DNA from 2 places in the Methylobacterium sp. WL103 genome. Region 2 is predicted to be linked to the other one. Evidence: riboswitches for the same ligand, from Rfam matches in the RefSeq annotation. Region 2 holds a riboswitch; the other holds the start of a gene.
What was found. A riboswitch is a leader RNA that binds a small molecule or an ion and turns the genes downstream of it on or off. The one in region 2 is predicted to bind thiamine pyrophosphate.
Positions count from the first base shown of each region.

Region 1: it holds a riboswitch for thiamine pyrophosphate, as region 2 does, so the genes downstream of both, thiC (phosphomethylpyrimidine synthase ThiC) here and thiO (glycine oxidase ThiO) in region 2, are expected to answer to the same signal.

Region 1 covers NZ_VRUX01000036.1:5,848-9,251, reverse strand. The annotation lists gene thiC (phosphomethylpyrimidine synthase ThiC) at 225-2,114, opposite strand; TPP riboswitch at 2,189-2,297, opposite strand; gene FV222_RS04590 (alpha/beta hydrolase) at 2,416-3,252, shown strand; gene FV222_RS04585 (HNH endonuclease) at 3,319-3,404, shown strand, end outside.
Region 2 covers NZ_VRUX01000058.1:3,398-6,801, reverse strand. The annotation lists gene FV222_RS06340 (thiazole synthase) at 1-614, opposite strand, end outside; gene thiS (sulfur carrier protein ThiS) at 618-830, opposite strand; gene thiO (glycine oxidase ThiO) at 827-1,972, opposite strand; TPP riboswitch at 2,117-2,245, opposite strand; gene FV222_RS06325 (TIGR02281 family clan AA aspartic protease) at 2,459-2,962, shown strand; gene FV222_RS06320 (adenylate/guanylate cyclase domain-containing protein) at 2,965-3,404, opposite strand, start outside.

The DNA of each region.
Region 1 (3,404 bases), on a different contig from region 2:
GGGCGGGGGAGGGCGGCGGAGTGGAGGCTATCGGACTCGGGCCGGATACGCGCATGGCACGCTCCTCATCACATTGCTGATGAGGTCCAGCAAAGGTCCGCCGCGTGAAGGAGACCTTAAGACTTGCGTCCCCTGCACCGTTGCCGTCCGCCAGGTTGAACGGACCGGCAACGATGTCGGAAGACTTTTAACGAACGGTCGAAGCGGACCGTTCGCCCATACTGCTACTCGGCGGCGTCGACGTAGAGCTTGCCGCCCTCGGCCAGGAACTCGCGGGACTTCTCCGCCATCCCGGCCTCGCGCTCGGCGCTCGTCAGGATCGGTGCGGTGTTCAGCACCTCGCCCGCAGCCTCCATCGCCAGCACCTCGGCGCGCAGGTCCTGCGTGATCTTCATCGAGCAGAACTTTGGCCCGCACATCGAGCAGAAATGCGCGACCTTGTGGGCGTCCTTGGGCAGGGTCTCGTCGTGGTAGGCGCGGGCCGTGTCCGGGTCGAGGCCCAGGTTGAACTGGTCCTCCCAGCGGAAGTCGAAGCGCGCCTTCGACAAGGCGTCGTCGCGCAGCTGCGCCGCCGGGTGGCCCTTGGCGAGGTCCGCGGCATGCGCGGCGATCTTGTAGGTGATCACCCCGGTCTTCACGTCGTCGCGGTTCGGCAGGCCGAGGTGCTCCTTCGGCGTGACGTAGCAGAGCATCGCGCAGCCGAACCAGCCGATCATCGCCGCGCCGATGCCGGAGGTGATGTGGTCGTAGCCCGGCGCGATGTCGGTGGTCAGCGGACCGAGGGTGTAGAACGGCGCCTCGCCGCACTCGGCGAGCTGCTTCTCCATGTTGACCTTGACCTTGTGCATCGGCACATGCCCTGGCCCTTCGATCATGGTCTGGCAGCCCTTGTTCCAGGCGATCTTGGTGAGCTCGCCCAGGGTCTCGAGCTCGGCGAACTGCGCCGCGTCGTTGGCGTCGGCGATCGAGCCGGGCCGCAGGCCGTCGCCTAGCGAGAACGAGACGTCGTAGGCGCGGCAGATGTCGCAGATCTCCTCGAAGCGCTCGTAGAGGAACGATTCGCGGTGCCCGGCCAGGCACCAGCGCGCCATGATCGAGCCGCCGCGCGAGACGATGCCGGTGACGCGCCGCGCGGTGAGCGGCACGTGGGCGAGGCGCACGCCCGCGTGAATGGTGAAGTAGTCGATGCCCTGCTCGGCCTGCTCGATGAGCGTGTCCTTGAACACCTCCCAGTCGAGCTTGAGCGGGTCGCCGCCGACCTTCTCCAGCGCCTGGTAGATCGGCACCGTGCCGATCGGGACCGGCGAGTTGCGGATGATCCACGAGCGGATGTTGTGGATGTTGCGGCCGGTCGAGAGGTCCATGACCGTGTCGGCGCCCCAGCGGATCGACCAGACCAGCTTCTCGACCTCTTCCGCCGCCGAGGAGGTCACGGCCGAGTTGCCGATGTTGGCGTTGATCTTCACCAGGAAGTTCCGGCCGATCGCCATCGGCTCCAGCTCGGTGTGGTTGATGTTGGCCGGGATGATCGCCCGGCCGCGCGCGACCTCGTCGCGCACGAATTCGGGGGTGATGAACGGCGGCACCGAGGCGCCGAAGCTCTCGCCGTCGGCGAGCGCGGCATGCGCTCGGTCTAGCATCTGCTCGCGGCAGAGGTTCTCGCGGTGGGCGACGTAGATCATCTCCTCGGTGACGATCCCGGCGCGGGCGAACTCGTACTGGGTCACCATCTGGCCGGGCTCCGCCTTGCGGATGGTCCGCTCGGCGGGGCAGGGGGCCACGAGCTTGTCGGCGGGCACGAACCCGTTGTCCTCGGGCTTGACGACGCGCGGCTGCACGGCGGCGTAGCCGCGCTTGGCGATCCAGGCGTCGCGCACCGGCGGCAGGCCCTTGGCGAGATCGATGCGGGCGTTGGTCTCGGTGTAGGGGCCGGACGGGTCGTAGACCCGCACCGCCGGCTCGTTCGGGTCGGTGAGCACGATCTCGCGGAACGGCACCCGGATGTCCTCCCGGCCGGCCACGCTCGCGTAGACCTTGTGCGAACCGGTGACCGGACCCGTGGTCACGGTCTCGGGGCTACCTTTGACGTCTTTGGACAGGACGGGCGCATTCATCGTCGGATCTCCCGGCATTGGGGCGATGCGGCGCGCCGCGACGGAGATGCGATGAAGCGGCGGGCGCCGGATGAGGCGCCGCAGGTTCCCGTCCCTCCGCCGGTACGAGCCGGATCAGGTTCAAGGGTCAGGACGTCGCGTCCACTCTCAGCCCCCGGTCGTGGGGCCCCCCTCGGAATGGTTCGAATCTCCGCGGGCCGCCGGACTTTGTCAATGCGCCGGCCGGATCAGGCGGAAACGGACGGATGCCGACGTCGTCTCGGATCGGTGTAGGGTCCCGCGGGAAACGCGACGGAGCCCCATGCGAATCCTGCTCGTCCTGGCGGCCGCCGCCCTCGGCCTGTTCGCGTTGATGCTCGGGGCGCTCGGCCTGTTCCAGCGCAGCCTGATCTATCCCGGCGCCTTCATCGCCGGCCCGCGGGCGCGGCTGCCTGTGCCGCCGGGCACGCAAGCCCTGTCCCTGCTCACCGCCGACGACGAGCGCCTGCACGCCCTGTGGCGCGCGCCGCGGCCGGGATGCGGCGTCGTGGTCAGCTTCCACGGCAACGGCTCGCGGCCCGAGCCTGCCGCGGCGCGGTTCTCCGCCCCTCCTTGGTCCACCGCCGGCTGGGGCGTGCTGGCGATCTCTTATCGCGGGTATCCGGGTTCGACCGGCGCGCCGAGCGAGGACGGGCTGATCGCCGACGGGCTCGCGGCGGTGGCCGAAGCCGTACGGCGCGCGCCCGGCGCCCCGATCCTGCTGCACGGCCATTCCCTCGGTGCGGCGGTCGCGGTCGCGGTGGCCGAGCGGGTGCCGCATCTCGGGCTCTACCTGGAGGCGCCCTTCGATTCGCTGCCCGGCATCGTCCGCCTCGCCTTCCCCTACGCGCCGACCTTCCTCCTCCGCGATACCTGGCGCTCCGACGCGCGCATCGCCCGGGCCGGCGGCCCGGTGCTGATCGTCCACGGCACCGAGGACGGCGTCGTCCCGGTGAAGCTCGGGCGCCGGCTTGCGACGGCGGCGGGGGAGGGCGCGCGCTTCGAGTCTGTGGCGGGCGACCACGTCTCGGTGCTCGGTACCCGAGACCGGCTGGCCGAGACGATGTTCGGCGATTCCCTTCGCGCAGCATGCCCGACGCCCGCCGCAGCGACGCCGTGACGCCGCGCCCCGAATTTGCGCCGATCCCATATTCTGGAGGGCGCGGATGTGGAGGGAGACGGGGCTTTGGGGCGACGCGAACGGCGCTGGCGCGAGGATGAACCAGACCCGTGGGCCCGCAGCCCTGAACCGGTGATCTGCCCGCTCTGCGA
Region 2 (3,404 bases):
GCGATCACCGCGTCGGAGGCCGTGCCGATGCCGGCATCGACGATCACCGGCACGCTCATGCGGCGGCAGATCAGCTCCAGGTTGGCCGGGTTGGCGATGCCCATGCCCGACCCGATGAGCGAGCCCATCGGCATCACTGCGGCGCAGCCGAGGTCGGCGAGCCGTTGGCAGACGATCGGGTCGTCGTTGCAGTATGGCAGCACGACGAAGCCGTCGTCGACGAGGTGGCGGCAGGCCTCGATCAGCTCGGTCACGTCCGGGTACAGCGTCTCGCGGTCGCCGATGACCTCGACCTTGATCCAGTTCGTGTCGAGGGCCTCGCGCGCCAGCTCCGCGGTCATGATCGCGTCGCGCGCGGTCTCGCAGCCGGCGGTGTTGGGCAGGAAGCGACGCCCCTTCAGGATCTTGACCGTGTCCGAGCCGTGGCCCTGGAGCGAAACCCGGCGGATCGAGGCGGTGGCGACTTCGGCCCCCGAGGCCGCGACCGCATCGCGCATGATCACCTGCGTCGGATAGCCGGCCGTGCCGATGAACAGGCGCGAACTCAGCGTGACGCCGGCGACGACGAAGGGGTCGTCGGCCTCCGGACGGAGGGGTGTGAGCGTCTCGAGCATCCTCTAGCCTCCCTGCATGGCGCGTACGATCTCGATGCGGTCGCCGTCCGCGATAGGGGTACGCTCCCAATCGCGACGGCGGACGACGCGGCCGTTGACCGCGATGGCGACCCCCTGCGGATCGGGGCTGCCGGTCTCCTCCGCCGCGTGCGCGAACAACGCGGCGAGGTCGGCGGCCTCGATCTCGCGGGCTTGCCCGTTCACCGTCAGCCTCATGCCGAAGCCCTCACGTCCTGGCTTGCGGTAAACCGCGCGAGGGAGAAATCCCGGGCCACCGCCGGCATCGCGCCCGTGGTGACGAGGGCAGCGATCGCGTCGGCGGTCACCGGGGCGAGCAGGTAGCCGTTGCGATGATGGCCGGTGGCGACGACCAGCCCGGGGGCGATCTCGCCCAGGATCGGCGCGTCGTCGTCCGAGGTCGGGCGGAACCCGCTCCACACCGCCTCGACCTCCATCTCCTCGATGCCGGGCAGCACGCGCCGCGCGCCCTCCAGAAGAGCGTAGAGCCCGCCGGCGGTGACGCCGGGGCGGAAGCCGCAATCCTCCACCGTCGCGCCGACGACGATGCGGCCGTCGCCCTTCGGTGCCATGTGGACCTGCTCGGTCCACACCATGTGCGACAGCGTGCCGGTGCGCGCGGTCGTCTTCAGCGCCAACGACTGGCCCTTGAGCGGGCGGACCGGCAGGGCGAGGTTTTGGGGCAGCAGGCCGCCCTCCCCGCTCCAGGCGCCGGCCGCCAGGATCACGGTGTCGGCCTGCAGAACGCCATTGGCGGTGCGGATGCCGGTGACGCGCCCGGATGTCCGTTCGAGGGCGACGACCGGGCTGTTCTCGACGAGCGCCACGCTGGTGCCACGGCAGGCCTGCACGAGCGCCGCCATCACCCGGCTGGGATCGACCTGGTGGTCGAGCGGGCAGAACACGCCGGCGGTGACCGAGGGGCGCAGGGCCGGCTCGCGGCGGCGGACCTCGGTGCCCGCGACCCATTCGGCGGCGACGCCCGAGCGGCGCTGCAGGTCGTAGCGGAAGCGCAGGCGCTCGACCTCGTCGCGGCCGATGGCCAATACCAGCGTCCCGTCCTCGCGGTAATCGATGTCGTGGCCGGCGGCCGCTTGGAGCTCGTCGCGGAACCGGGGCCAGCGCCGCAGCGAATCGAGGGCGAGCGGGAGCAGCGGGTCCGAGCCGGGCTCGTGCTCGGCCGCGGGCGCCAGCATGCCGGTGGCGGCGAGGCTCGCGCCGGACCCGATGGTCTCGCGCTCGACGACCGCGACGGACCGACCGGACTGCGCGATGCGCCAGGCGATCGACAGCCCGATCAGGCCGCCGCCGACGATGGCGACGTCGGCGCGGACGGGCAACGTGACGGACGGGTTCGTGCCGCCGTTCGTCCGGCGAACCCCGATCGGTGATGCTGGGTGACGACCCAAAAGATCCTCCGCGTGGTGTCGCAGAGACCGGGCCTGACGCTTCCTTCGAGAAGCTGGTGCGATCCGTCCACGAGGACGACGCCCACGGTCCAATCCCTACGCCGGTGTGAACCGGATCAGGTTCGAAGGATTTCCGCGCCGCGAGCCCTTGCGAACCTGCCAGCGGTTTCTCAGCCCCTTGCCGGGGATCTCCCTGGAACACCGCAGATGTGGTCCCACTGGCCGGCCCGGTCAACCCCGTCAAAAGGGCGAGCGCGCAGGTTGGTCGCCGTCTGTCGTCGTGATGCCGAGACGGTTCGGAAACCCTGTCGGCACGAAAGGCGGCGGGTTTCCGCCGGGTACGCGCGAGGCGCCACGTATCGTTCACCGGTTCCGTGGTGGTCTCCGCCGGTCCCCCTCGGGGCGCGGAGGTTGGCGTTGCGGACGATCCTGTTGCTCTGCGTAGGGGCCGGCCTCGCCGCAGGCGTGCTCGGCGGGGTCGGCGACCGCCTGACTCACCGCAAGGCCGACGCGCGACCGGCGCCCGCGGCGCCGCCATCCTCCTCGGCACCGAGTGCGATCGCCCTCAATGCGGACCGCAGCGGCCACTTCCTCGCCGACGCCCTGGTGGACGGCCGCTCGCTGCGGATGATGGTCGACACCGGCGCCACCGCGTGCAGCTTCACCGAGGAGGCGGCCGCGCGTCTCGGCCTCGTCCTCACGCCGCGCGACTTCACCCAATCGGTGATGACGGCCAACGGCGTTGTGCGGGTCGCCCCGGTGCGCATCGGCATGATCCGGATCGGGCCGGTCACCGTGCGCGACGTCGAAGCGGTGGTCGTGCCCGGCGGCGGCCTCGGCACGAACCTGCTTGGGATGTCGTTCCTCAAGCGGGTGCGCGACTTCAGCATCGCCGGCGGCACGCTGACGCTGCGGGGCTGAGATCAGCCCTGGCGGCGATGCGGCTTCGGACGCGGCCGGTAGACCATCATCGGCTCGGAAAAGCCGTCGAGGACATGCTCGCCGAGCGGCACCGGATCGCCCCACAGGAAGTCGACGAAGGGCTTCGACATCAGCAGCGGCTCGCCCAGCGTCTTGTTGAGCCGGGCGATGCGGCTCGCCATGTTCACGTCGCGGCCGATGACGGTGAAATCGAGCCGCGTGCCCGAGCCGACGTTGCCGTAGGCGGCCTCGCCGTGGTGGAGCGCGATGCCGGCCATCATCGGCACCGCGAACTGGTGAAGGGTGTTGGCCTCCTCCAGCGCTTGGAGTGCGCCCTGCGCCGCCGTCAGCGCACCCTTGGCGGCGCCGCCGAGGTCGTCGCCCGGCTCGCGGAAGATCGCGAGCAGGCCGTCGCCAAGGTACTTCAGCACCTCGCCGCCCT